DNA from 3 places in the Streptomyces sp. NPDC058464 genome. Region 1 is predicted to be linked to each of the others. Evidence: riboswitches for the same ligand, from Rfam matches in the RefSeq annotation. Region 1 holds a riboswitch; each other region holds the start of a gene.
What was found. A riboswitch is a leader RNA that binds a small molecule or an ion and turns the genes downstream of it on or off. The one in region 1 is predicted to bind thiamine pyrophosphate.

Region 1 (9,507 bases):
CCCTGGCGATCGCTATCAGTATCTGAAAACTCACTCCTTGTGATCTCCCGTGTACGTTCAGCAAGATTTGACCACCATCAAGGGATAAATCCCGGCCAGTCGGTGTCATATGACGGGGTAGGCAATGCGCGAGTCCGTACAAGCAGAAGTCATGATGAGCTTTCTCGTCTCGGAGGAGCTCTCCTTCCGCATCCCCGTGGAGTTGCGCTACGAGACCTGTGATCCCTATGCCGTCCGGCTCACCTTCCACCTGCCCGGGGACGCGCCGGTGACCTGGGCCTTCGGCCGGGAGCTGCTGATCGACGGGGTGGGGCGGCCGTGCGGCGAGGGCGATGTGCACATCGCGCCCGCCGATTCCGAGGTGCTGGGCGAGGTGCTGATCCGGCTTCAGGTCGGCGGCGACCAGGCGGTGTTCCGGTCCTCCGCACCTCCGTTGGTGGCTTTCCTCGACCGTACGGACAAGCTGGTGCCGCTCGGCCAGGAGGGTTCGCTCGCCGACTTCGACGCCCACCTCGACGAGGCCCTGGACCGCATCCTGGCCGAGGAACAGAGCGCCGGCTGAAGCGTTACGGTACGGGACGCACGCCGCTCCGCCGAGCCGCGTGAGGACGCGCAGGAACGCTTCTGCGCGTCCGGTGCGAGGCCTCTGCCGGCACGCTTCTTCTCATGCGGACCGTCCGTGCCTCACCTCGTGCTTCGTGGACGGCCTCCTCCCGGGCCGTCCACCGCGCCTCACCGCTTCCGGCGCCGTCCCCGTCCGCCCCGTGCCGCGGCCGGCGCGGCCTCCACGGACACGGCTGTCTCCGTGCCCGGCCGGTCGGCGGACACCACCAGGGCCGCGAGCAGCGTGGTGACCGGCACCGAGGCGACCAGGCCGATCGAACCGACCAGGGTGCGCACGATCTCCTCGGCGACCAGCTCGCTGTTGGCGACCGTGGCCACACTGCTCTGCGCGATCGAGAAGAGCAGCAGCAGCGGCAGCGCGGCACCCGCATAAGCCAGGACGAGGGTGTTGACGACGGACGCGATGTGGTCACGGCCGATACGGATGCCCGCCCGGTACAGCCCACGCCAGCCCATTGTCGGGTTGGCCTCGTGCAGCTCCCAGACGGCCGAGGTCTGGGTCACCGTCACGTCGTCCAGGACACCCAGCGAGCCGATGATGACACCGGCCAGCAGCAGACCGCTCATGTCGATCGACGGATACAGGCCGTGGATCAGGCCGGTGTTGTCGTCGGTGTTGCCGGTGAGCGCGGCCCAGTCGATGAACTCCGAGCCGAGCAGTCCGATCAGGCACAGCGAGACCAGCGTGCCGAGCACGGCCACCGAGGTCCGGGCCGACAACCCGTGGCAGATGTACAGGGCGATCAGCATGATGGCGCTCGACCCGACCACCGCCATCAGCAGCGGGTTCGAGCCCTGCAGGATTCCCGGCAGGATGAACAGGGTCAGCACCAGGAAGCTGACCGCCAGCGCGACCAGCGCCATCACACCGCGCAGCCGGCCCACCACCACCACGGCGAGCGCGAAGATCCCGGCCAGCAGCGCCATCGGGAACTTCCGGTTCACGTCGGTGACGGAGTACTGGAGGTCCTTGGGCGCGGAGGGCTCGTACGCTGCCACGACCTTCTCGCCCTCGTGCAACTGCCGCGACTGGTCGGGCTGCACGATCTCGGTGAAGGTACGGCCCTTGTCCTTGCCGGCGTCGACCCGGACCGTGGCCTTCTTGCAGGTGTCTCCCTCCTCCTTCGAGGAAGCGCCGTCGGCGGTGGAGGTGTCTCCGGCCGAGCCGCCGCCGGAGGCGTTGACCGACTTGCAGCTGACCGAGACGACCTTGGTGACCGTCGCCGCCTGCGTCTGGCGGTCGAAGCCGACGCCGGTGCGCTCGTGCGGCGGGGCACCGCCGGGCCACAGCACCACCAGGCCGACCACGACCGCGGCGGTGAAGGGGATCAGGATCGCCGCGATGACCTTGCGCAGATGCTTGGAGACGGGCGCGGCGGGGCCGTGGCTGTGGCTGTGCCCGTGCGAGTGGCCGTGACCACCGCCGGGTCCGGAGCCGCTCTGGCCGGTGCTCGGACCGGGCGCATGGCCATGGGGCCGGCCGTTGGCCGAATGGCCATGGGCCTCTCCGTGGCCGTGACTGTGGCCGGGGGCCTGGCCGTTGTCGTGATGGTGGGTGTGGCTGAGGGCGTGCCCCTGGTCGTACTGCTCGCCCTGACCGTGGGTGTGTCCGTCACCGGCACCATGGCCCCCGTGGCCGGGTCCGCCGCCCTGCGCGGCGCCGTTGCCGCGCCGCGGCTCGGGGGGCGGATAGGGGTGCTGCTGTGTCGAGGTCACCGCCCGATCATCGCAAGAACGGCAGGGGCCCTCTGTTCACCGCGCCCGAATTGACGCTAGCGTGGAGGCACCTTTGCACACGCGGGAGCTCGGAGCACCGGGCTGAGAGGGCGCTGACCTCCGTATTCGCGATGTTTCACGTGGAACGAGTGATGTTTCACATGAAACGCCGCCCGACGGAAGCCGCTGCGTCGACCGCCGAACCTGTTACCGGGTAATGCCGGCGTAGGGAGTAGGTCTCATGGCCAACAAGGACGCACGCACGCCTGCCTTCAGCCAGGACGAACAGCCCATTTCGGGTGAAAAGTCGCCGGAGGTCGGGAAGTCCATCGGCTGGCACAAGGGGTATGTCGAGGGCACCCGCCCCGATCTGCGGGTGCCGGTCCGTCAGGTGCACCTCACCAACGGGCAGTCGGTCACGCTCTACGACACCTCGGGCCCGTACACCGATCCGCTCGTCGAGACCGACGTCCGCAGGGGCCTGCCGCCGCTGCGGGAGAACTGGATCATCGCCCGCGGCGACACCGCCGAGTACGCGGGCCGGCCCGTCCGTCCCGAGGACGACGGGATCAAGCACACCTCGCCGCGTGGTGGCCTGCGCAACCTGGACGCGGTCTTCCCGGGCCGCCCGCGCCAGCCGCGCCGCAGCCGGGACGGCGAGGCGGTGACGCAGCTCGCGTACGCCCGCCGGGGCGAGATCACCCCGGAGATGGAGTACGTGGCCATCCGCGAGAACGTTTCTCCCGAGGTGGTCCGCGAGGAGATCGCGGCGGGCAGGGCCGTACTGCCCGCCAACGTCAACCACCCGGAGATCGAGCCGATGATCATCGGCAAGCGGTTCCTGGTGAAGGTCAACGCCAACATCGGCAACTCCGCGGTCACCTCCTCCATCGAGGAGGAGGTCGAGAAGATGACCTGGGCGACCCGCTGGGGCGCCGACACGGTCATGGACCTCTCCACCGGCCGCAACATCCACACCACCCGCGAGTGGGTGCTGCGCAACTCCCCCGTCCCCATCGGCACGGTGCCGCTGTACCAGGCCCTGGAGAAGGTCGACGGCAGGGCCGAGGAACTGACCTGGGAGATCTACAAGGACACGGTCGTCGAACAGGCCGAGCAGGGCGTGGACTACATGACTGTCCACGCGGGCGTACGCCTCCCGTACGTGCCGCTCACCGCCAACCGCAAGACCGGGATCGTCTCGCGCGGCGGCTCGATCATGGCGGCCTGGTGCCTCGCGCACCACAAGGAGTCGTTCCTGTACGAGAACTTCGAGGAACTCTGCGAGATCCTCGCCGCCTACGACGTCACGTACTCCCTGGGCGACGGCCTGCGCCCCGGCTCCATCGCGGACGCCAACGACGAGGCCCAGTTTGCGGAACTGCGTACCCTCGGGGAACTCAACCGGATCGCGAAGCGTTTCCACGTACAGACGATGATCGAGGGCCCGGGCCATGTCCCGATGCACAAGATCAAGGAGAACATCGACCTTCAGCAGGAGATCTGCGATGAAGCTCCGTTCTATACGCTCGGCCCGCTGACCACGGACGTCGCGCCGGCGTACGACCACATCACCTCCGGCATCGGTGCCGCGATGATCGCCTGGTGGGGCACGGCGATGCTCTGCTACGTCACGCCCAAGGAGCACCTGGGCCTGCCCAACCGGGACGACGTCAAGACCGGCGTCATCACCTACAAGATCGCCGCCCACGCGGCCGACCTCGCCAAGGGCCACCCGGGCGCACAGGAGTGGGACGACGCGCTGTCCGACGCCCGCTTCGAGTTCCGGTGGGAGGACCAGTTCAACCTCGCCCTGGACCCGGATACGGCCCGAGAGTTCCACGACGAGACGCTGCCGGCGGAGCCGGCGAAGACGGCGCACTTCTGCTCGATGTGCGGGCCGAAGTTCTGCTCGATGAAGATCTCGCAGGACATCCGGCGCGAGCACGGCGGGAGTCGGGACGAGGTCGAGGCGGGGATGGCTCAGAAGTCGAAGGAGTTCGCGGCTGCGGGGAACCGGGTGTATCTGCCGATCGCGGACTGAGGGCGGACCCGGGAGTGTGCCGGAGGCTCGGGAAGTGGGCTCCGGCACACGGCCCGGCCGTCGGGACCGCCTCGGCTATCGGGCTCGCCATGCCTCGACGTGGGCCAGCACGTACGCGGCGAGTTCGGGTGGGTGCAGGTCGAGTGCGGTCACGGCGGTGGGGTTCGGCGGGATCCGGACCGGCTCGAAGTCGCCGGTGTCCACCTCGGGGCCGTCGCGGCGGTCCGGGTCCGTGTCCAGCAGGTCGGCGAGGAAGAAGTGCCGGGTGACGGTGAGCGTCCCGCCCGGTTCGGTCACGGTCAGGAGGGGTGTGGCGGGACCGATCGTGGCGCCGATCTCCTCCATGACCTCCCGGCGCAGTGCCGCTTCGAGACCGGCGTCGTCGGGTTCGACGCTGCCGTCCACCGTCGTCCAGTACGGGGAGCCACCCGGCCATCCCCGGCGCAGGAGAACCAGGTGGTCACCGTCGAGCAGGACCACGCGCACCTTGTGACGGACCTTCATGGACGGACCTTCATAGGGGGACGGTGGTGCCTTTCACGGGACCATGACGAGCTTTCCGGCGGTGCGGCCGGCCTCGATCGCGCGGTGGGCCTCGGCGGCCTCGGACAGCGGGTAGGTGTCCTGGACGAGTATCCGCAGCCTGCCCGCCTCGATACGTTCCGTGATCCGTTCCAGCAGCTCACCGGAGGGGGCGGCAGTGACCCACACGTAGCGCATCCCGCGCTCGGCCGCCTGGCGTTCGTCCGTTCCCGGGTCGATCGACGCACCGACGAGCAGGCCGCCGGGGCGCAGCACATCGAGGGAGCGCGGTCCGTAGGAGCCGCCGACCAGGTCCAGAACCGTGTCCACCGGAGCCACGGCGGACTCGAAGCCGGTGGTCGTGTAGTCGATCAGCTCGTCGGCACCCAGCCCGCGCAGCAGGTCGTGCCGGCCGCCCCGGGCCGTGCCGATGACGTACGCCCCCAGCTCCTTGGCCAGCTGCACCGCGACATGGCCGACGCCACCGGCCGCCGCGTGGATGAGCACCCGGTCACCGGGCCGGACCCGCGCCAGCACCGCCAGTGCCTGCCAGGCGGTCACCGCGGCGAGGGGGACGGCACCCGCGACCGCCAGATCCACGTTCCCGGGAGCGGGGGCCAGCGCCCCGGCCGGTACAGCGGTGAACTCGGCGTACGCACCGCGCCGGGAGACCGGCAGCAGGCCGTACACCCTGTCGCCCGGGGCGAACCGTGTCACGCCCTCACCGACCCGCTCCACGGTGCCTGCGACATCGTTGCCCGGCGTCCACGGCAGCTCGACCAGCTCCGGCACCCGGCCGGAGCGGAGCACCGCGTCGCCGGGATTGACCCCGGCCCCGGCGACCCGCAGCAGGACCTCTCCGGGGCCCGGCTCCGGTATGCCGGTCTCGGCGTACTCCAGCGTCTCGGGACCACCGAACACGGACTGGACGACGGCATGCATACGGGCGGACATCGGATCAGGGCTCCTCGGCGACGGGGAGCGACAGGCCGCGGAGGCTAGCGGCGGGTCGCGGTCGTTGTGGTGGCCGCGGCGGTCGCGGCGCGTTCCATGTTCGGCCCCGGCAACCGCCCTGTGGAAGAAGGCACTTTCCTGATATCGAGGTTCCTCATGGATACCGGCTTCGACTTGAGAGAACACGGCGGCGTGGACGTCTTCCTGCGCGACTGCCCCACCCGTGCCGTGCTGGACGTGATCGCCGGCAAGTGGACCATGCTGGTGCTGGTGGCCCTTGCGGACGGCCGGCCCATGCGGTTCGCGGAGCTGCGCAGACGGCTGGACGGCGTGACACCGAAGGTGCTGACGCAGACCCTGCGCGCGCTGGAGCGGGAGGGACTGCTGACGCGCACGGTGTATCCGACGGTGCCGCCGCGGGTCGAGTACCGGCTGACCCGGCTGGGCCGGGAGGCGGGCGGGCTCGTGCAGCGCATCACCGACTGGTCGCAGGCGAACGTGGCCGCCATGCAGGCGGCGCGGGAGGAGTTCGACGGGCGCGCTGCCCGTCAGCTCCCCGGCGCGGCCTCCTAGACCGGTTGTCCGGCCTGCGCCCCCTGGCCGGGGGCGCAAGCCGGCGTCATTCCGGCTGGTGTTCCGGGCCTCCGAAGTCCGGGCTGGTGTAGTCCGGGCTGGTGAAGCTCGGGCGGGGGGCGGGTGCGGCGCCGTCGTCGGTGCTGAAGCCGGGACGGTCGTAGCCGAGCCGCGGCATCCGGCCCGCCGGGCTCGACGGGGCGGTGTGCCGCAGTCCGGCCGTGCCGGTGTCGGTGGCCAGTGCTTCCCGCAGGAAGGGCAGGATGCCGCGCTCCAGCAGGGCGTCCCGCCAGGCCTCGCGGGCCTTGGCCACCTCCCCGCCGGGTTCGCCGTAGGCTCCGGCCTCCAGCGAGGGGCTGTTGCGCAGTGCGGTGAGCAGCAGTCCCGCGCCGGCCATGATGATGGCGGCCGCGGTCACGACGCCGAACACCCAGCCCGCGGTGAGCATGGTCTGGGCGAACGCCGGGGCCGGGTCCAGCATCTTCAGGACGTAGCCGACGAGCAGGAAGATGGCGGCGGCGGTACCGGCGAGCACGGGCGCCAGGACCAGGGCGAGGGCGAAGCCTCCGGCGCCGGTCGTCTCGGCGGCCTCGCCGAGGGTGGTGGCGAGCCCCATGGCGCCGCCCGCGCCCGGCTCCACGGAGCCGGGTTCGTGGACGGCGGCCGGGGTGGACCGCGCCGGATTGCGCAGTTCCTCGCGGACCTTCACATAGTGCTGGTACTCGGTCGCCGCGGCCGCCGTGATCAGAGTGGTGGCGTTGAGCGCCATGGTGCGCAGCTGTTCGGTGTTCAAACGCTGGCCTATACCGGCCAGTTCGGGACGGTACTGGGCGGAGCGCAGCGCCTCGTCGAGGATCCGCTCGTACTCCTGGCGGTCCTCGCTGTGCAGGTGCTGCGGAACGCTGTTCATGTGCATCCCCCGATGCTCCGTAGGGCTGGTGGCTCGCACGCCGGCGAGCCGTCGGGCAGAAACGGAGGGGAGCCTGCTACGGATAAACCGATGGTAGAGCCGTTACGGCACGCGGTGACAGGGGGTTGCCGGAAATTGGGGGTGTCCCGCGTGTGACGTCGGGGGGATCGAACAGCCCGGCGAAAGCTCAGTTGTCCAGCGGAAGTTGCCTCACCAGCAGCTTTCCGGCCATGGTCACGCCGCCGTCCATGGCGATGGCGAGCCCGTCGGCGTAGACGTGCGGTCCCTCCACAACGGGGCCGTTGCCCTCTTCGCCCTCCTCGGAGCCGACTTCTCCCAGCAGATAGGGAATCGGGCTGTGTCCGTGAACGATGCGGGTGCCTCCGTACGTATCGAGAAGGGAACGGACGGCGTCTGCACCCCCCTCGTCGCGGAAGGAGAAGCGCTTGGTGAACTTGCGGAACAGATCCCACACCTCGTCCGCGTCATTACGCGTGATGGTCTCGCGGACCGTGTCGTTGACCGCCTCGATCGAGTCGCCGTAGTCGAGGTAGGCGGTGGTGTCGGAGTGGACCAGCAGATAGCCGTCGACCTCCTCGACGGCGTCCAGGCGGGCCATCCACTGCAGGTGGTGGTCCTGGAGCCGGTCCATGTCGGTCTTCTGGCCGCCGTTGAGCAGCCAGGCCGCCTGGAAGGTGGCGGTGCCCGCGCCGGAGTTGACGGGGGTGTCGCCGAACCGCTTGGCGCCGAGCAGCAGCAGTTCGTGGTTGCCCATGAGGGCCTTGCAGTAGCCGCCGGCCGCGGCCGCCTCGGCGGACAGTCGCATCACCAGGTCGATGACGCCGATGCCGTCCGGACCGCGGTCGGTGAAGTCGCCGAGGAACCACAGCCGGGCGGTGCCCGCACACCACTGTCCGTCCGCGTCGATCAGACCCTGCTCGCGGAGCGCGGCGAACAGCTCGTCGAAGTAGCCGTGCACGTCACCGACCACGAACAGCGGGCCGGGGCCGTTCCCGGGCTGCGCGGCGGGGCCGGCGGCCGGTTCGACGGGCGTCTGGAGCGTGTCGCCGCGGTGGATGACCGGCAGGTCGCGCTGGGTGGGCGTGTATCCGTCCGGATATCCCTCGGGGTACATGTCGTCGAGCGGTGGGACGACGTCGCCGGGGTGGGTGCTGGGGGCGTACGGACCGGTCTCGTTGACGTACCCGGGCACCCGGAAGTCGCGCAACGTCGCCGTCCGCTCCGCCTCGGGTCCCTGACCGGCCCCCTGAGTCATCAGACCCCTCCACCATCGCGCCGCATCTGCACCGCTTCGGACTGCCTGGTCGCAGCGGCCCGCGGTGTCGTGGGCCCATCATAGGAATGCCCGTCGCGCCGTGTGATGACCCAGGGGTGGTGAATCCGGGCAGGACTCCGGTTCAGCGTGGCTTTCGCCCCGGTTGGGCAGGGGTTCGACCCCGCACCGTTCAGCTGCCGGCCGCCGTCCGACGGCGCCCGGCAGCTGCGCCGACCCGCTCTTCGCACGCCCGTGCTACTCCTCTTCCGGTGCCCGCGGCGGGCTGACCGTGGTGCGCTGGGTGCGTCGCTGGGAGGAGGTGCGCACGATCAGTTCGGTCGGTATCACCTGCTCGACCGGCTGGTCCGACTCGACCCCCTCGATCGCGTCGATGAGCAGCTGCACCACCGCCGTGCCGATGCGGCGCGGCTTCAGGGAGAGCGTGGTGATGGGCGGCTCGGTGTTGGCGTACACGGTCGACTCGCTGCAGCACACCAGGAGCAGGTCGTCGGGGACGCGCAGCCCGTAGCGGCGGGCGGCGGCGAGCAGGTCGGTGCCGTTGGGGTCGAAGAGGCCGTAGACGGCGTCGGGACGGTCCGGGCGGGCCAGCAGCCGGTCGGCGGCGACCGCGCCCGCGCACGGGTCGTGCGCCGGGTAGGCCTCGTAGACCGGGTCCTGGCCGACGCGTTCGCACCAGCGCAGGTAGGCGGTGGTCGACAGGTGCGTGTACGTGTCCGTCGTGGTGCCCGTGAGCAGGCCGATCCGGCGGGCGCCCGCGTCGGCGAGATGGTCGAGGATGCCGAGGACGGCGGCCTCGTGGTCGTTGTCCACCCAGGCGGTGACCGGGAGGGAGCCGGCCGGGCGGCCGTCGGAGACCACCGGCAGGCC
Region 2 (9,507 bases), on a different contig from region 1:
GGTGGTCAGGCAGCAGGCCGTCGCGGTCGTCGAGGGTGTGCTGCGCGAGGGCGTGGAGGGCGGCGAGTTCAGCGACGAGATCGATGTGCAGCTGACGGCGGCCGCGCTGGTCGGGATGGTGCTGGTGGCGGCGCTGGACTGGAAGTCCTTCCAGCCGGAGCGCTCCCTGGACGACGTCCACGCGGCGCTGTCCCGGCTGCTGCAGGGGCGGGTGAGCGGGAAGGGCTGAGCCCTTCCGGGACCGGAATCGGGACCGGCACGCGCGCGTGGCCGCGAGAAGGCCGCACGCGCGCGTGCACGGACGAAAGCGCCGGTCCGTGGCGGCCGCGTCCCCCGCGGGCCGCCGTCGGACCGGCGCCTTCCGTACTCCCCCGTGTTCCCCCGTGTTCCCCCGGTTTCCCGCTGTTCCCCCGGGTCCCCTCTCCCCCGTGTCTCGCTTCCGCCGACGCGAATCGGCGGAAGGAGCGGTCGAGGGCGCCGGCGCCGTTCCGCCGCCCCGTGTCGGCGGTACCGGACCTCGCGCCCCTTTCCGTGTCTCCACTCTCCCGTTCACGCAGGTCGCGGCCCATCCGCGCGCGTACTCAACTCGTCCCCTAGGTACACGTACTCAGGTGTGCGCACGCAGGCCCAGGACGTGCGGCCGCCGACTGGTTACGATCGCGTCCGTGTCGGTACTCCCCTTGGTCTTCACCAGCGGCTGGGCCAGCGGAATCAACGCCTATGCGGTGGTGCTGCTGCTCGGCCTCTTCGGCGCGACGGGCCTGAGCGACGACGTCCCCGAGACGCTGCAGCGCCCCGAGGTGCTGATCGTCGCGGGCGTGCTGTTCCTGTGCGAGGCTGTCGCCGACAAGATCCCGTACGTCGACTCGGTGTGGGACTCCGCGCACACGGTGATCCGGCCGGTGGCGGGCGCCTGGGTCGGGGCGCTGCTCGCCGGGCACAGCGGCTCGCTCTCGGACGTGGCGGCCGGGCTGGTCGGCGGTTCCACGGCCCTCGCCAGCCACACCGTGAAGGCCGGTACCCGGATGGCGATCAACACCTCGCCGGAGCCGTTCAGCAACATCGCGGTGAGCCTGGCGGAGGATCTCGGGGTCGCCGGGATCGTGACGTTCGCGATGTTCCATCCGCTCCCGGCGGCGATCATCGCGGGTGTGCTGCTGGCCACCGGTCTGATCGTGCTGGTGTTCCTGATCTCCCGGATCCGGCGGTTCTGGCGCCGCCGCGCCCAGCGCCGGGAGGAACGGCGGCTCGCGGCGCAGGTGGGACCGCCGCCCGGCTGACAGCCCGCCGGACCGGACTCGCCGGACCGGGCTGTCAGTGGCGGTCGATAAAGTCGCGGGCATGGGACGGATTGCGGTGATCGGCGCCGGGATGGGCGCCATGGCGGCGGCCGCCCGGCTGGCCGTGGCGGGCCACCGGGTGACGGTGTACGAGCGGACGGACACGTACGGCGGCGGGGTGGGCCGGTTCGAGCGGGACGGGTTCGCCTTCGACACCGGACCGGGGCTGCTGACGCTGCCCGCCGTGTACCGCGACCTGTTCGTCAAGACCGGCAAGGAGCCGCTGGAGGACTGCGTCGAGCTGGTCCAGGTGGACCCGTCGGCCCGGCACGTCTTCGCCGACGGCACCGAGGTGTCCCTGCCGAACGCGTCCCGCGCGGGCGTCGTGACCGCCCTGGACGAGGCGCTCGGGGCCGGCGCCGGGCAGCGCTGGGGCGACTTCCTGGTGCGGGCCCGGGAGGCCTGGGACCGCACCCGGCGCCCCCTCCTGGAGGAGCCGCTGTGGCCGAACTGGCAGGTGCTGGCCGAGCGCGAGCCGTATCCGTCGGTGCCGCACAAGAAGCTGCTGCGCACCCGCCGGGCGGCCACGCTCGCCGAGATCGGCGCCTGGGAGCTGCGCGACGAGCGGCTCGCCGCCCTCCTGAACAGCCACGCGCTCGCCCATGGCCTCAACCCCCGGGACACGCCGGCGAGCGCGGCCGTGCTGCCGTATCTGGAGCATGCCTTCGGGACCTGGTATGTGCGCGGTGGCACCAGGGAGTTGGCGCGTGCGGTGTACGAGCGGTGCGTGCGCCGGAGAGTGGAGTTCGTGTTCGGCGCCGAGGTCACGGCGGTGCTGGCGAAGGACGGCCGCGCGGCGGGGGTGGAGCTGGCCGACGGCGGTGTGATCGACGTGGACCAGGTGGTGGCCGGGGTGGATCCGGTGCGGCTAGACGCCCTCACCCGGCGCACGGGGTGCCCGCTGGACGCCGACGGCGATGTCCGGGCCGACCTGCGGTCTCCTCGTCCGGGCCGCTTCACCGTGCTGCTCGCGCTGCGTGGCGGGCCCGAGGCCGGTGCCGCGCACCGCACGGTCGTGCACGCCCCGGACGAGGAGACCGAGCTGGACCTGCTGGCCTCGCCCGGCGGCGACCTGCCGGTGCGCCCCACCGTGACGGTGCTGCGCCCCGACGACCCTGCGCTCAGACCGGACGACGGCCACGAGTCCGTGGTGCTGTCCGCGGTGCTGTCGGCCGAGGCCGGCTGGGAGCGGGAGAGCACCGCCCGGGCCTGCACGGACTTCCTCCTGGAAGCCGCCGAGGCCGCCGTCCCGGGGCTGCGGGAGCGCCTGCTCTGGCACGAGACACGGCAGCCGGAACCGGGCACGGAGACCGCCGGGTCCGGGGGGATCTCCGCTCCCGCCCTCGCCGCCGGCCGGGGCCGTTTCCTGCACCCGGCCAACTCCACCCGGCTGCCGGGCCTTTACCGGGTGGGCGGCTGGTCGCACCCCGGCGGCGGGCTGCCGCACGCGGGCATGTCGGGCGCGCTGGTGGCGGGACTGATCGTGGAGGGACCGGAGTTCCGCGGCTCGCAGTGAGCCGGGTGCTCCGGGAGCGGGAGCGCCTCAGAAACGGTACTGCTGCTCGTCGTACCCGTTGCCCTGCTGGCCCTGCTGCTGCCCCTGCCCGTCGCCCTGGCCCTGGCCCTGGCCCTGGCCCTGGTAGGGGTACTGCTGCTCCTGCGGGAGTTCGCCACCGTAGGTCTCGTCGCCGCGCTGCTGCGGGACCCAGACACCGCCCGCAGGGGTCTCGCCGTAGCCGCCGGTGCCGTTGTCGTACTGGCCCTGGGCGTAGCCCTGCTGGTCGTACTGCTGGGTGCCGTACGACGACTGGTCGTACCCGGCGCCGCCGTAGGTCTGGTTGTTGCCGATGTACGGGTCGGAGTAGTTCGCGTACTGCTGCTGGGCGCCCGTGTCGTAGCCGTACTGCTGCTGGCCGTAGCCGGAGTAGTCGTAGGCGTAGTTCTGGTCGGTGCCCTGGGCGGCGTAGGCCTGGTCCTGGCCGGCGGTCGCGTAGGCGGCCTGCTGGTCGCCGGTGGCGGCGTAGCCGGAGTCGCGGTAGACGCCGTAGGAGCCGGTGTCCTCGGGCATCGGCTGCGGCTCGTACACCGCGGTGGACTCGGCCGCGCCGGGCTCCATGGTGCGGGCCGCCGGGGTGAAGACGTCGTCACGCTCGTAGTCGTCACCGCCGTAGGACGGCATACTGCCCGTGGCGTAGGCGCCCTGCTGCTCGGCGTAGGCGGCGTCGGCCGCGTCCGGGTCGGTGGCCTCCAGGCCCGGGTCCTCGTCCGGCTCGCCGCGGCGGCGCTTGGTCAGGCCGCCGTCACCGTCCGTGCCGGGGCGCTTGACCGCCCAGCCGGCCTCGAAGCCGCGGCGGAACGACAGCGTGACGTACGTCTGGCCGACCGCGAACGCGATCGCACCCACACCGATCACGATGACCGACGGGATCAGGACGCCGAAGACGACCCCGAGGAAGCCGACGAAGGCGAGCAGCCGCCAGCGCAGCCGCGCCTTGTACTGCAGCAGTACCTCGCCGAGCAACCACAGCGCGACGATGCCGAACGCTACGTAGAGGACCGTCCAGCCCATGTACGCCCCTCCTCCTGTGACCGCTACGCAGTGTGTCGTACTCCGGTGCGGCCGGTCTAGGCCCGCGGGGGATGGTGCAGGCCCAGGTTCTCGTAGATTTCCAGCGTGGCCGTGGAGCTGTTGAGCGTGATGAAGTGCAGTCCTGGCACTCCCTCGGCCAGCAGCCGGGCGCAGAACTCCGTGGCGTATTCGATACCGATGGAGCGTACCGCCGCCGGATCGTCTTTGGCTGTGAGGATCCGCTCTTTCAGGGCGTCCGGGAACGCGGCGTTGCTGAGTTTGGGCAGCCGTTCCAGCATCTTCACACTGGTGACAGGCAGGATTTCCGGAATGACCGGGGTCTCGCAGCCGGCCGCGACGACCCGGTCACGAAGGCGAAGGTACGACTCGGCCTGGAAGAACATCTGCGTGATGGCGTAGTCGGCGCCCGCGCGGCACTTGTCGACGAAGTGCCGGACGTCGGTGTCCCAGTCACTGGAGCGCGGGTGCATCTCCGGGAAGGCGGCGACGCCCACGCAGAAGTCTCCCGACTCCTTGATGAGCCGGACGAGTTCGGCCGCGTAGGTCAGGCCCTGCGGGTGCGCCACCCAGTCGCCCATCGGGTCGCCGGGCGGGTCGCCGCGCACCGCGAGCATGTTGCGGATCCCGGCGTCCGCGTACTGGCCGATGATGTTGCGCAGTTCGGCCAGCGAGTGGTCGACCGCGGTGAGGTGGGCGACCGGGGTGAGCGTGGTGTCGGCGACGATCTGCTCGGTCTCCTTGACCGTGCCCGCGCGGGTGGAACCGCCGGCGCCGTAGGTGACGGAGACGAAGTCGGGGGCGACCGCCTCGACCCTCCGGAGCGCGCTCCACAGGTTCCGCTCACCCTTGGGGGTCTTCGGCGCCGAGAACTCGAACGAGTACGTGGTCTTGCCGGTGGCGAGCATGTCGCGCACGGTGCGCGCGCGGTCAGTCCTGGTCGATGCGGTTCCGAGGGCCATACCCGCAGGTTAGCCAGGGGCGGACGGTCACCCAACCGAACTCGGGATATTTGCCCGAATTGTCGAGCTCGCGTCCGGATACTGGACAAGTTTCCGGACAGCCGGACGAGCGGGGAGCCTGACAGGCAGACGGTTACGCCGACCGCAGCCGCTTGGCGAACTCGGCCGCCGCCGCGCCCGGGTCGTCGGCCGCGGTGAGCGCGCGGACCACGACCACGCGACGGGCCCCCGCGTCCAGCACCTGGTCGAGATTGCCGAGGTCGATGCCGCCGATGGCGAACCAGGGGCGGTCGGTGCCGAGCGCGGCGGTGTACCGCACCAGGCCGAGGCCGGGCGCGGGGCGGCCGGGCTTGGTGGGGGTGGGCCAACAGGGGCCGGTGCAGAAGTAGTCCACGCCGTCCTGGACGGCGGCCGCGGCGGCCTCGGACTCGGCGTGCGTGGAACGGCCGATCAGGACGTCCGGGCCGAGGATCGCGCGGGCCGCCGGGACCGGCAGGTCGCCCTGGCCGAGGTGGAGCACGTCGGCGCCGGCCGCGTGGGCCACGTCGGCGCGGTCGTTGACCGCGAGCAGCTTGCCGTGCCGGGCGCAGGCGTCGGCGAACACCGCGAGGTGCTCCAGCTCCTCGGCGGCCTCCATGCCCTTGTCGCGCAGTTGCACGACGTCGACACCGCCCGCCAGGACCGCGTCCAGGAACTCCGCGAGGTCGCCCTGCTCCTTACGGGCGTCCGTGCACAGGTAGAGCCGGGCGTCGGCCAGCTGGGCGCGGGCGGTGTCGGTCATCGGTGTCCCCCGTCGATTCGGTACTGGTTGCCTCAGACGGCGAGCGCCTGGGCGCGACGCTTCACCTCCGTGCCGCGATTCTCGCTGAGCGCCTGTGCGGGGGTGCCCGGCAGGGTCTCGTCGGGAGTGAAGAGCCACTCCAGCATCTCTTCGTCCGTGAAGCCGTCGTCCCGCAGGAGCGTCAGGGTACCGGTCAGGCCCTTGACGACCTTGTCACCGTCGATGAAGGCGGCGGGGACGTGCAGTGCCTTGTTCTCACCGCGGCGGACGGCGATGAGCTGGCCCTCCTTGACCAGTTGCCGCACGCGCGTCACCTCGACGTCCATCATCTCTGCGATGTCGGGGAGGGTGAGCCAGGCGGGGACGAGAGCATCGGTCTTGGTGTCAATCTCGGTCACGGAACAAGGGTAGGCGTTCTGGCGGGTGGGCCGCGATGGGTGGTTGTTCGGGTGCGGCGCCGTGGGGGCTGGTCGCGCAGTTCCCCGCGCCCCTTTGGGGCGCGTTTCCCTCAGGGCGCTTTCAACCAGTCGTGGCGTTCTTGAGCGGATTGCCCGGGTCGGACAGGGCCTCCGGGTCCATCTGGCGGCCCGCCTCGATCAGGCGGCGGCCCTGGGCCAGGTCGCGTGGGCGGCCTACCGCCAGGAGAGCGACCAGGCGGTCCTCGCGGAGCCAGCAGACGCTCCAGGACGGGCCCGACGGGTCGCCGCGCCACACCAGGCGGTCGGCGGCGGCGTGGTGGCCCGCGTACTGGACGAAGCGGCCGAACTGTTCCGACCAGAAGTACGGGACCGGATCGTAGACCGCGTCGGACTCGCCGAGGATGTTGGCGGCGACCGTGCGCGGGCCCTGGAGGGCGTTGTCCCAGTGGTGGACCAGCAGGCGCTCGCCGTAGCGGCCGGACGGGAAGGAGGCGCAGTCGCCGACCGCGTAGACGTCCGGGGCGCTGGTGCGCAGACGGTCGTCGGCCAGCACGTCGCCGCGGGTGCCCAGCTCGATGCCGGAGCCGGTCAGCCAGGCGGTGGCGGGACGGGCGCCGATGCCGACCACGACGGCGCCGGCGGGCAGCCGCGAGCCGTCGTCGAGCAGCACCGCGCCGGGCTCGACGCCGGCCACGCGCGCGTGGGTGCGCAGTTCGGTGCCGCTGTCCGCGTACCAGGCGGTCATCGGCGCGGCGACCTCGGCCGGGAGCGCTCCCGCGAGCGGGCGGTCGGCGGCCTCCACGACCGTCACCGCGCAGCCGGCCTCGCGGGCCGCGGTGGCGAACTCGGCGCCGATCCAGCCCGCGCCGACGACCACGATGTCGTGCTGCCGGGCGAGCACCGGACGCAGCCGCTCAGCGTCGTCCAGGGTGCGCAGCAGATGGACGCCGGGCACGCCCTCGGTGCCGGGCAGCGTGATCGGCTCGGCGCCGGTGGCGAGGACCAGGACGTCGTACGGCACCGGTCCGGCCTCGGTGTCCAGCTCGTGGTCGGCGGCGCGCACGCCCAGCGCGTCGCGCCCGAGCGCCAGCTCGATGCCGAGCGCCTCGAAGTCGACCTCGAAGGCGGAGCCCTCCGACTTGCCGAGCAGCACGGCCTTGGAGAGCGGCGGCCGGTCGTACGGCTGGTGCGGCTCGGCGCCGATCAGCGTGATGGTTCCGGTGAACCCCCGCTCGCGCAGGGCGACGGCGGTCTGCACCCCGGCCATCCCCGCGCCCACGACGACCACGCGCCGCGTCTGTGACGTGCCCCGTCGCTGCGTCTGCTCGCTCACGTGATCACCATAGACAAGAACGATAGACAACTGACAAAGAGTCAGTCAGCGGTCGTGGCGAGTGACCTGTTCCACAGCGCCGTCCGAGGCATCGTCCCCAGCGCCGGCCGAGGCCGTCTTACAAGGGCGGAGCTCCGCGGGCTAGGGTGGCGGGGAAGCACACGCGGGAGCCCGGACGCACCGGGCTGAGAGGGAGGCTGGCGGCCTCCGACCGTACGAACCTGATCCGGGTCATGCCGGCGAAGGGAGGGGCTGGACGCCCATGTCCTCACGTACGTCAGACGTCCTCGTCATCGGGGGCGGAATCATCGGCCTGGTCACGGCCTGGCGAGCGGCTCAGCGCGGGCTCGACGTCACCGTGGTCGACCCGGCGCCCGGTGGCGGGGCCGCGCAGGTCGCGGCCGGGATGCTGGCCGCGGTCACCGAGCTGCACTACGGCGAGCAGACCCTGCTGGGGCTCAACCTGGCCTCCGCGCGCCGCTATCCCGGCTTCGCCGCCGAGCTGACCGAGCTCACCGGCCACGACCTCGGGTACCGGCGCTGCGGCACGCTCGCGGTCGCGCTGGACGCCGACGACCGCGCCCATCTGCGCGAGCTGCACGCCCTCCAGCAGCAGTCGGGCCTGGAGTCCGAATGGCTGTCCGGGCGGGAGTGCCGGCGCCTGGAGCCGATGCTCGCGCCGGGTGTGCGCGGCGGGCTGCGGGTCGACGGCGACCACCAGATCGACCCGCGCCGGCTGGCGGCCGCGCTGGTGGCCGCGTGCGAGCGGGCCGGGGTGGCCTTCCACCGCGACTGGGCCGAGCGCCTGGAGGTGGTACGGGGGCGGGCCGCCGGAGTCGTCACCCGGACGGGTGCGGCCCTGGGCGCCGGGCAGGTGGTGCTCGCGGGCGGCAGCCTGAGCGGGCGGCTGGCGGGCGTGCCGGACGACGTGCTGCCGCCGGTGCGGCCGGTGAAGGGGCAGGTGCTGCGGCTGACCGTGCCCGCGCGGTACGCGCCGTTCCTCAGCCGGACCGTACGGGCCGTGGTGCGCGGCGGGAACGTCTACCTGGTGCCCCGGGAGAACGGCGAGCTGGTCGTCGGCGCGACCAGCGAGGAGCTCGGCTGGGACACGACGGTCACCGCGGGCGGCGTGTACGAGCTGCTGCGCGACGCGCACGAGCTGGTCCCGGGGATCACCGAGCTGCCCCTGACCGAGACCCGGGCCGGACTGCGCCCCTGCTCCCCCGACAACGCGCCGCTGCTCGGGCCGACCCTCCTCGACGGGCTGCTGCTGGCCACCGGGCACTACCGCAACGGGGTGCTCCTCACGCCGGTCACCGGAGACGTGATGGCGGAGCTGCTGGCCGGCGGCGAGCCGCCGGAGGAGGCCCGTCCGTTCACGCCGAGGCGATTCGGCACCGTTCCCGGCGTCCTTGTGGAGCAGACCGCATGACCATCTCCGTCACCATCTCCGTCAACGGGGAGCACCGGGAGATCGCCCCGGGCACCGCTCTCGACACGCTCGTGCGGTCCCTCACCGCCGCGCCCTCCGGGGTGGCCGCGGCCGTCAACGAGACCGTCGTACCGCGCGGGCAGTGGGCGACGACCGGGCTCGCCGACGGTGACCGCGTGGAAGTCCTGACCGCCGTGCAGGGAGGCTGAGCGCCGTGGCCGACGATCCCTTCGTCCTCGGGGGTACGACGTTCTCCTCCCGGTTGATCATGGGTACCGGGGGTGCGCCCAGCCTGGAGGTGCTGGAGCGGGCGCTCGTCGCGTCCGGGACCGAGCTGACCACGGTCGCGATGCGGCGGGTGGACCCGGGGGTACGGGGCTCCGTGCTGTCGGTCCTCGACCGGCTCGGGATCCGGGTGCTGCCGAACACGGCGGGGTGCTACACCGCCGGGGAGGCCGTGCTGACGGCCCGGCTGGCGCGGGAGGCGCTGGGCACCTCGCTGATCAAGCTGGAGGTCATCGCCGACGAGCGGACCTTGCTCCCCGATCCGGTCGAGCTCCTTGACGCGGCGGAGACGCTGGTGGACGACGGGTTCACGGTGCTGCCGTACACGAACGACGATCCCGTGCTGGCCCGGAAGCTGGAGGACGTGG
Region 3 (9,507 bases), on a different contig from region 1:
CGGGGGATGGACAATGTCCTGCCGGTCGGGAACCGTCAGGGAAAGAAGACGCGACGCAGCCGGCCGCCGCCCCGCAACGGAACCGCAGCCGGGCCTTACTCAAGACACGCAGGAGCAAGTGGTGATCGAAGAGACCCTCCTCGAAGCCGAGGAGAAGATGGAGAAGGCCGTCGTGGTCGCCAAGGAGGACTTCGCCGCGATCCGCACCGGCCGTGCGCACCCGGCGATGTTCAACAAGATCGTGGCCGACTACTACGGCGCGCCGACGCCGATCAACCAGCTGGCCTCGTTCTCCGTGCCGGAACCGCGCATGGCGGTCGTGACCCCGTTCGACAAGACGGCCCTGCGCAACATCGAGCAGGCGATCCGCGACTCGGACCTGGGCGTCAACCCGAGCAACGACGGCAACATCATCCGTGTGGTGTTCCCGGAGCTCACCGAGGAGCGCCGCCGCGACTACATCAAGGTCGCCAAGGGCAAGGCGGAGGACTCCAAGGTCTCCATCCGCTCCGTGCGCCGCAAGGCCAAGGACGCCATCGACAAGCTGATCAAGGACGGCGAGGTCGGCGAGGACGAGGGCCGCCGCGCCGAGAAGGAGCTCGACGACACCACCGCGAAGTACGTCGCGCAGGTGGACGAGCTCCTCAAGCACAAGGAAGCGGAGCTTCTCGAAGTCTGATGAACGACTCATCCTGGGGAGCCCCGCCGCACGCCGGGCCGCAGGCCGGGCAGGCGGGCTCACCCGCCGGGCAGGCCGGATCACCGGCCGGGTACTGGGGACCGAACGATCAGGGCACCGGCCAGGGCTACGACCACGGCCACGGGCCGGCCTCCGGCGAGGGGTACGGTGCTGGTCAGGGCTATGGTCCCGGCCAGGGGTACGGTCCTGGCCAGGGGTACGACCTCGGCCCTGGCCACGGCTATGACCAGGGGCATGTCCAGGGAGCCGTCCCGGCGGGTCCCGCATACGATGCGCAGAACGCGCCTCAGACTCGCCCCATGCCCATCGTGCCCGACGACGTACCCGCGTACGGCTCAGACCAGGACGACGATCGGGGGGCCGCTCGGCTGAGCGGCCCCTTGTTCCGAGACGAGACGTTCCGCAACGACACCCCGTCGGCGCAGCCTCTGCCTCACGCGGCGGCGCCGCAGAATCCGGAGCCCATGCCCGACGCCCCACAGCCGGCGCCCGTGCCGCAGAAGAAGAGCGCGGGACGCGACCTGGGTGCGGCCATAGGTGTCGGCGTCGGACTGGGCGTCGTGATCGTGGCGTCCCTGTTCGTCGTCAAGGCCGTCTTCGTCGGCGTCGTGGCGGTCGCGGTCGTGGTCGGCCTGTGGGAACTGACCAGCCGGCTCCAGGAGCGCAAGGGCATCAAGGCGCCCCTGGTCCCGTTGGCGCTCGGCGGCGCCGCGATGGTGGTGGCCGGCTACGCCCGGGGCGCGGAGGGTGCCTGGGTGGCCCTGGCGCTCACCGGTCTGGCCATCCTGGTCTGGCGGATGACGGAACCGCCGGAGGGCTATCTCAAGGATGTCACGGCGGGTCTCTTCGCGGCGTTCTACGTCCCGTTCCTGGCCACGTTCGTCGCGATGATGCTCACCGCCGACGACGGCCCCTTCCGGGTCATGACCTTCCTGCTCCTCACGGTGGTCAGCGACACCGGCGCCTACGCGGTCGGCTGGCGCTTCGGCACCCACAAGCTCGCTCCGCGCATCAGCCCCGGCAAGACCCGCGAGGGCCTGGTCGGCGCGGTGCTGTTCGCGATGGTCGCGGGCGCGCTGTGCATGCAGTTCCTGATCGACGACGGCACCTGGTGGCAGGGCCTGCTGCTCGGCCTCGCGGTCGCCGCCAGCGCCACGCTCGGCGACCTCGGCGAGTCCATGATCAAGCGGGACCTCGGCATCAAGGACATGGGCACGCTGCTCCCGGGCCACGGCGGCATCATGGACCGACTGGACTCGCTGCTGCCGACGGCGCCGGTGGTGTGGTTGTTGATGGTCTTGTTCGTCGGGAGTGGGTGACGGTGGGCCACGGCGCCACGCCGCGGTAGCGGCAAGTCGACACAGCATGGACCGACTGGACTCGCTGCTGCCGACGGCGCCGGTGGTGTGGTTGTTGATGGTGCTGTTCGTCGGCAGCGGCTGATCCGCTTCGCCGGCCGCGGCCGATCTCCTTCGTCGGCGGCGGCCGATCTACAGACACGTCGGCAGTGGCTGCCGTACAGCTGTCGTAGGCGAGCCCCCGTCCTTCACAGGGCGGGGGCTCGGCGGTATCTCGGCCCCGGATGACGCAGCAGAAATCGCATGGTCATGTCGGTCGGAGGCAAACTCCCTGTGAGGACGCTGTGTCTTCAGACGTGCAGGGAGTGCGCGTCTTCAGGCGTGCAGGGAGTGTGCCCATGCCCCTCGACCCGGCCCCGGCCTCCACCCCGTCCCCGACCCCGCCTCCTCCGCCGGTGCGGTTCTGGCCCGTCGACGATCTGCCCGCGCTCGACCCGGACCCGTTCCTGGACGAGTTGCTGCGCGACGAGCCGGTCACCCGGATCAGGCTCGCGCACGGCGAGGGGGACGCCTGGCTGGTCACCCGGTACGAGGACGTCCGCTTCGTCACCTCCGACCCGCGTTTCTCCCGGGAGGCGGTCGTCGGCCGCGACATCACCAGCATGCGCCCGGCTCCCGTGGCCTCCCAGACAGCGGGCCTCCAGTACATCGACCCGCCCCGGCACAACCGGCTGCGCCGGGTCGTCGCCCGGGCCTTCACCGGGCGGGCCATGCAGCGGCTGCGGCCGATGGCGGAGCGCCGGGCCGGTGAACTCCTCGACACGATGGAGGCCGCGGGCCCGCCGGCCGACCTCATGGAGCATCTGCACGGCCCCTTCCCGATCGCCGTGATCCGTGACTTCCTCGGCGTCGACGAGAAGGACTGGCACCGCTGGGCGGCCACCGGCGAGGCCCTGCTCTCCGCGGGCCCCGACGCCGAGGCGCGCGCCCGGGAGGCCGCCCGCACCACCCGGGCCCGGATCTCCGAGCTGCTGCAGAGCCGCCGCGAGGAGCCCCGCGAGGACCTCGCCGGGGTGCTGGCCCAGGCCACCGCGGACGGCGAGATCACCGGCGACGAGGCGATCTCCCTGGCCACCGCCATCCAGGTCAGCGGTGGTCACGCGGTCCGCAACAACAGCGGCTCGATGATGTACGCGCTGCTCACCCACCCCAAGCACCTGGACCGGCTGCGCCGTGAGCCGGAGCTGCTCCCCAAGGCCGTGGACGAGCTGTTCCGCTACGTCCCGCACCGCAACGGCGTCGGCATCCCGCGCGTCGCCGTCGAGGACGTCGAGGTCGGCGGCCAGCTGATCCGGGCCGGCGAGGTCGTCTACAACGCCTATGTCGCCGCCAACCGCGACCCCGCGGTCTTCACCGACCCCGACGACCTGGACTTCGACCGCACCAACGGCCCCCACCTGGCCTTCGGCCACGGTCCCCACCACTGCATGGCCGCGATCATGGCCCGCATGGAGGCCGAGACCATGATCGGCTCGGTCCTCGCCCGCTTCCCGGACATCCGCCTGGCGGTACCTCCCGAGGAGGTCGAGTTCCAGCGCCAGGGCCTGATCCGGGGACCGCGTACGCTGCCCGTGACCTGGTGAGCGAAGACGGCCGCGGACGGCCGAGGAGGACCCCGCCATGCTGACGACCCAGTACGTTCCCGGCGCCCCGAACTGGCTCGACGTGGGCACCCCCGACACTGGCGCGAGCGCCGCCTTCTACTCCGCCGTCTTCGGCTGGCAGCACCGGTCGGCCGGACCGGAGGCCGGCGGCTACGGCTTCTTCGAGCAGGACGGCAGGACGGTCGCCGGGATCGGCCCGCTCACCGAGGAGGGCGCGAGCGCGTCCTGGCGGGTGTACTTCCACACCCCGGACGCCGACGCCACCGCCAAGGCCGTGGAGCAGGCGGGCGGCAGCGTCCGGATCGCCCCGGCGGACGTCTTCGCCTTCGGGCGGGCGGCCGCCTTCGTCGACCCCACCGGCGCGGACTTCGCGGTCTGGCAGCCGGGCGAGACCAAGGGCCTGGACGTCGTCGCGGTCCCCGGCAGCCTCGCCAGAACGGAGCTGTACACCACCGACGCGAGCGCGGCGAAGGCCTTCTACGAGTCGGTCTTCTCCTGGCAGACCCGCGACGTGCCGATGGGCCCGGGGCTGACCTACACGATCCTCACCCCGGCCGGCGCCGGCCCGGCGGCGGCCCACGGCGGGCTGATGCAGCTGCCCCAGGCCAACCTCGACGCCGGATCGACCCCGGAATGGCACCCGTACTTCGAGGTGACCGACTGCGACGCCACGCTGGCCAGGGCCACCGAGGCCGGAGCCACCGTCCTCATCCCGGTCACCGAAGCCCCGGGCATCGGCCGCTTCGCCATGTTCCTCGACCCCCTCGGCGCCCTCCTCGCCATCATCACCACCGCCGGGCGCTGAGCCCCCGGCCCCCCGCCGAAACCCACGGTCGCGGGCCACCACAGTTGATCTGCGACACTGGTTGGGTTATGCCTAAGCCCGGAGAACTCACTTTCGTCGCGCCGCGCGGAGCCAAGAAGCCGCCGCGGCATCTCGCCGATCTCTCGCCCGCCGAGCGCAAGGACGCGGTGGCCGAGGTCGGGGAGAAGCCGTTTCGTGCCAAGCAGCTCTCGCAGCACTACTTCGCGCGGTACGCGCACGACCCCGAGCAGTGGACGGACATCCCGGCCGGCTCGCGGGACAAGCTGCGGGAGGCGCTGTTCCCCGAGCTGATGACCGTCGTGCGGCATCTGTCGACCGACGAGGGGACGACCCGCAAGACGCTGTGGAAGCTCTTCGACGGGACGCTCGTCGAGTCGGTGCTGATGCGCTACCCGGACCGGGTGACCATGTGCATCAGCTCGCAGGCCGGCTGCGGGATGAACTGCCCGTTCTGCGCGACCGGGCAGGCGGGGCTCGACCGGAACCTGTCCACCGCCGAGATCGTGCACCAGATCGTCGACGGGATGCGGGCGCTCCGGGACGGCGAGGTGCCCGGCGGGCCCGCGCGGCTGTCCAACATCGTCTTCATGGGGATGGGGGAGCCGCTCGCCAACTACAAGCGGGTGGTCGGCGCCATCCGGGCGCTCACCGATCCCGCGCCGGACGGACTGGGGCTCTCGCAGCGCGGGATCACCGTCTCGACCGTCGGACTCGTCCCGGCCATCCACCGGTTCGCCGACGAGGGCTTCAAGTGCCGGCTCGCGATCTCGCTGCACGCCCCCGACGACGAACTGCGCGACACCCTCGTCCCCGTGAACACGCGGTGGAAGGTGCGCGAGGTCCTCGACGCCGGGTTCGAGTACGTCGAGAAGAGCGGGCGGCGGCTCAGCATCGAGTACGCGCTCATCCGCGACATCAACGACCAGGCCTGGCGGGGGGACCGGCTGGGGCGCCTGCTCAAGGGCAAGCCCGTGCACGTCAACCTCATCCCGCTGAACCCGACGCCGGGTTCGAAGTGGACCGCGTCGCGGCCGGAGGACGAGAAGGCGTTCGTCGAGGCGATCGAGGCGCACGGGGTGCCGGTCACCGTCCGGGACACCCGGGGCCAGGAGATCGACGGGGCCTGTGGTCAGCTCGCGGCCACCGAGAGGTAACCGCCCTGGACACCGAGCGGTAGGATCTGGCCAACACATCTTCATAATCCGACAGGGGAGCGCCACAGCGCTGAGAGTGCGGCAACCGGGCCGCAGACCCTCTGAACCTCGCCCAGGTCATTCTGGGTAGGAAGTTCGGTCATCACTCAAGCTGTTGCGCCCTGCCCGCACACCGCGGGCAGGGCCGCGTCTCTTCCTGGTCAACTCCAGGAGGAATGAACCAGTGCACATCAGGCACACCAGAACCATCGTGGCCGCGGCGGTCGGGCTCGGGCTCGTGACGCTGTCCGCGTGCTCGTCGTCGGACAGCGGGTCCGACTCCGACTCCAAGACCGTCACCCTCGTCAGCCACGACTCGTGGGCCGTCTCCAAGAACGTGCTCCAGGACTTCGAGAAGCAGTCCGGCTACAAGGTCAGGGTCCTCAAGGACGGCGACGCCGGACAGGCCGTCAACAAGGCGATCCTGACCAAGGACAACCCGCAGGGCGACGTCTTCTTCGGCGTCGACAACACCCTGCTCTCCAGGGCCCTCGACAACGGTCTCTTCCAGCCGTACGAGGCGAAGGGGCTCGACACGGTCGGTACGGCGTACCAGCTCGACGCGGCCGAGCACCGGGTCACGCCCATCGACTACGGCGACATCTGCGTCAACTACGACAAGGCGTACTTCAGCAAGCACAAGCTGACCCCGCCGACGTCGTACGCCGACCTCGTCAAGCCCCAGTACAAGAACCTCCTCGTCACCGAGAACGCGTCCACCTCCTCGCCGGGGCTCGGCTTCCTGCTCGGGTCCGCGGCGCAGTACGGGGATGGGGGCACCTCCCGCTCGAGCGAAGCCGAGAGTGGGGGAGGCTGGCAGGGCTACTGGAAGCAGCTCAAGGCCAACGGCGTCAAGGTCGTCGACGGCTGGGAGCAGGCCTACAACGAGGAGTTCTCCGGCTCGGCCGGCGGGAAGAAGGCGGGCGGCGACCGGCCGCTCGTCGTGTCGTACGCTTCCTCGCCGCCCGCCGAGGTCATCTACGCCGATCCGAAGCCGAGCACCGCGCCCACCGGCGTCGCGACCGGCACCTGTTTCCGGCAGATCGAGTTCGCGGGACTGCTGAGCAACGCCGGGAACACCAAGGGCGGCAAGGCGCTCATCGACTTCCTGGTCTCCAGGGAGTTCCAGGAGGACATGCCGCTGAACATGTTCGTGTACCCGGTGGTGAAGGGCGCGAGCGTGCCCGCCGAGTTCACGGAGTACGGGCCCGCCGCCCAGGATCCCGAGACCATGGCGCCCGACAAGATCGCCGCCAACCGTGACCAGTGGGTCAAGACGTGGACGTCACTCGTACTGAAGTAGCCCCGCACAAGGGCCGTTCGGGGAGCGCGGCGCGGCTCGGGCTGATGGCCCTGCCCGTCGCGTTCTTCGCCGTCTTCTTCGCCTGGCCGGTCGCGGCGATCGTCACGCGCGGCCTGAAGGTCGACGGGGTCTGGCGGTTCGGCCGGATCGCCGACGTCCTCGGCCAGTCCGACATCCGGCACGTGCTCTGGTTCACCACCTGGCAGGCGCTCGCCTCCACCGCGCTCACCCTGCTGGCCGCGCTGCCCGCCGCCCATGTCTTCGCCCGCCTCGACTTCCCCGGCAAGCAGGTGCTGCGGGCGGTGGTGACGGTTCCCTTCGTGCTGCCGACGGTCGTGGTGGGGACCGCCTTCCTCGCGCTCGTCGGGCGGGGCGGGCTGCTGGACGAGTGGTGGGGGGTACGGCTCGACACCACTGTCTGGGCGATCCTGCTGGCGCACGTCTTCTTCAACTACGCGGTCGTCGTACGGACCGTGGGCGGGCTCTGGGCCCAGCTGGACCCCCGGCAGGAGGAGGCCGCCCGGATGCTCGGCGCCTCCCCGCTGGGCGCCTGGCGGAAGGTCACCCTGCCCGCGCTCGCGCCCGCCGTGGCCGCCGCCGCGCTGATGGTGTTCCTGTTCACCTTCACCTCCTTCGGCGTGGTGCAGATCCTCGGCGGGCCCACCTTCTCCACCCTCGAAGTGGAGATCTACCGGCAGACCTCCGAGATCTTCGACCTCTCCACGGCCGCCGTCCTGACGATCGTGCAGTTCGCCGCGGTCGGCGCGATCCTCGCCGTGCACGCGTGGACGGTACGGCGGCGGGAGAGCGCGCTGCGGCTGGTGGACCCGTCGGTGACGGCACGCCGGCCGCGCGGGGCCGGGCAGTGGGCGCTGCTCGCCGGGGTCCTGGCCACCATCGCCGTGCTGCTCGTGCTGCCGCTGGCCGTGCTGGTGCGGCGGTCGCTGGACGGGGGGTTCGGGTACTACCGGGCTCTGGGCGACTCGGACGGCGGGACCTTCCTGGTCGCGCCGATCGAGTCGGTGGTCAATTCCCTGGAGTACGCGGTCGCGGCCACCGCCATCGCGGTGGTGATCGGCGGACTCGCGGCCGCCGCGCTGGCCCGGCGGGACGCGGGGCGGCTGGTGCGGGGGTTCGACGCGCTGCTGATGCTGCCGCTCGGGGTGTCCGCGGTGACCGTCGGCTTCGGCTTCCTGATCGCGCTCGACAAGCCGCCGCTGGATCTGCGCCAGTCCTGGATCCTCGTCCCGCTCGCCCAGGCGCTGGTCGGCGTCCCGTTCGTCGTACGGACCATGCTGCCCGTGCTCCGGGCCGTGGACGAGCGGCTGCGGGAGGCGGCGGCCGTGCTCGGGGCCGCACCGTGGCGGGTGTGGCGGGAGGTCGACCTGCCGATGGTGCGGCGGGCGCTGCTGATCGCGGCGGGGTTCGGGTTCGCGGTGTCGCTGGGGGAGTTCGGCGCGACGGTGTTCATCGCGCGGCCGGACAACCCGACCCTGCCGGTCGCCGTGGCCCGGCTGCTGTCCCGCCCCGGTGATCTCAACTACGGCCAGGCGATGGCCCTTTCCACGATTCTGATGGTGGTGTGCGCGGTGGCGTTGCTGGTCCTGGAGCGGCTGCGGACCGACCGGACGGGGGAGTTCTGATGCTGCTGACTCTCGACGCGGCCACCGTGCGGTTCGGCGCGCGGGCCGTGCTGGACGCCGTCGATCTCGAAGTCGCCGAGCAGGAGGTGGTGTGCGTGCTCGGGCCGAGCGGAAGCGGCAAGTCGACGCTGCTGCGGGCGGTGGCCGGGCTGCAACCCATGGACTCCGGGCGGGTGTTGCTCGACGGGCACGACCAGGCCCGGGTGCCCGCGCATCGGCGGGGGGTCGGGCTGATGTTCCAGGACCACCAGCTGTTCCCGCAGCGGGACGTGGGCGGGAACGTGTCCTTCGGGCTCCGGATGCGCGGCGAGGGGAAAGCACAACAGGCCGAGCGGGTCGGTGAGTTGCTGGAGCTAGTGGGGCTGCCGGGTGCGGCCCGCCGGGCTGTCGCCGGGCTCTCCGGCGGGGAGCAGCAGCGGGTGGCGCTCGCCCGGGCGCTGGCGCCCCGGCCCCGGCTGCTGATGCTCGACGAACCCCTCGGGCAGCTCGACCGCTCGCTGCGGGAGCGGCTCGTGGTCGAACTCCGGGAGCTGTTCGGGCGGTTGGGTACCACCGTGCTCGCCGTCACGCACGACCAGGGCGAGGCGTTCGCGCTGGCCGACCGGGTGGTGGTGATGCGGGACGGGCGGATCGCCCAGTCCGGTACGCCCCTCGACGTCTGGCAGCGGCCCGCGGACGAGTTCGTGGCCCGCTTCCTCGGCTTCGACAACGTGGTCCCGGCGACCGTCGAGGGAACGGTCGCGGTGACGCCGTGGGGGAAGGTGCCGGTGCCCGAGGGCTCCGGGCAGGGGACGCGGACGCTGCTCGTACGGCCGGCCGGCGTACGGCTGGTCGGCGTCGACGCGGGGCTGTCCTGCACGGTGGCCGCCCGCACCTTCCA

Region 2: it holds a riboswitch for thiamine pyrophosphate, as region 1 does, so the genes downstream of both, thiO (glycine oxidase ThiO) here and thiC (phosphomethylpyrimidine synthase ThiC) in region 1, are expected to answer to the same signal.
Region 3: it holds a riboswitch for thiamine pyrophosphate, as region 1 does, so the genes downstream of both, ACFWPQ_RS17235 (thiamine ABC transporter substrate binding subunit) here and thiC (phosphomethylpyrimidine synthase ThiC) in region 1, are expected to answer to the same signal.

What each region holds. Positions count from the first base shown of each region.
Region 1 covers NZ_JBHXMA010000029.1:85,654-95,160, reverse strand. The annotation lists gene ACFWPQ_RS33410 (IclR family transcriptional regulator) at 1-26, shown strand, start outside; gene ACFWPQ_RS33405 (SsgA family sporulation/cell division regulator) at 125-562, shown strand; gene ACFWPQ_RS33400 (YibE/F family protein) at 733-2,340, opposite strand; TPP riboswitch at 2,412-2,589, shown strand; gene thiC (phosphomethylpyrimidine synthase ThiC) at 2,582-4,384, shown strand; gene ACFWPQ_RS33390 (NUDIX domain-containing protein) at 4,460-4,888, opposite strand; gene ACFWPQ_RS33385 (NADP-dependent oxidoreductase) at 4,922-5,860, opposite strand; gene ACFWPQ_RS33380 (helix-turn-helix domain-containing protein) at 6,017-6,433, shown strand; gene ACFWPQ_RS33375 (hypothetical protein) at 6,480-7,349, opposite strand; gene ACFWPQ_RS33370 (metallophosphoesterase) at 7,531-8,619, opposite strand; gene ACFWPQ_RS33365 (LacI family DNA-binding transcriptional regulator) at 8,875-9,507, opposite strand, start outside.
Region 2 covers NZ_JBHXMA010000042.1:5,969-15,475, forward strand. The annotation lists gene ACFWPQ_RS40265 (TetR/AcrR family transcriptional regulator) at 1-229, shown strand, start outside; gene ACFWPQ_RS40270 (DUF4126 domain-containing protein) at 666-1,280, shown strand; gene ACFWPQ_RS40275 (phytoene desaturase family protein) at 1,342-2,856, shown strand; gene ACFWPQ_RS40280 (hypothetical protein) at 2,884-3,909, opposite strand; gene metF (methylenetetrahydrofolate reductase [NAD(P)H]) at 3,966-4,889, opposite strand; gene thiE (thiamine phosphate synthase) at 5,023-5,670, opposite strand; gene ACFWPQ_RS40295 (Rv2175c family DNA-binding protein) at 5,703-6,068, opposite strand; gene ACFWPQ_RS40300 (NAD(P)/FAD-dependent oxidoreductase) at 6,190-7,422, opposite strand; TPP riboswitch at 7,576-7,687, shown strand; gene thiO (glycine oxidase ThiO) at 7,685-8,854, shown strand; gene thiS (sulfur carrier protein ThiS) at 8,851-9,063, shown strand; gene ACFWPQ_RS40315 (thiazole synthase) at 9,069-9,507, shown strand, end outside.
Region 3 covers NZ_JBHXMA010000011.1:130,581-140,087, forward strand. The annotation lists gene frr (ribosome recycling factor) at 122-679, shown strand; gene ACFWPQ_RS17215 (phosphatidate cytidylyltransferase) at 1,000-2,019, shown strand; gene ACFWPQ_RS17220 (cytochrome P450) at 2,397-3,641, shown strand; gene ACFWPQ_RS17225 (VOC family protein) at 3,679-4,467, shown strand; gene rlmN (23S rRNA (adenine(2503)-C(2))-methyltransferase RlmN) at 4,536-5,642, shown strand; TPP riboswitch at 5,686-5,793, shown strand; gene ACFWPQ_RS17235 (thiamine ABC transporter substrate binding subunit) at 5,866-6,984, shown strand; gene ACFWPQ_RS17240 (ABC transporter permease) at 7,029-8,627, shown strand; gene ACFWPQ_RS17245 (ABC transporter ATP-binding protein) at 8,627-9,507, shown strand, end outside.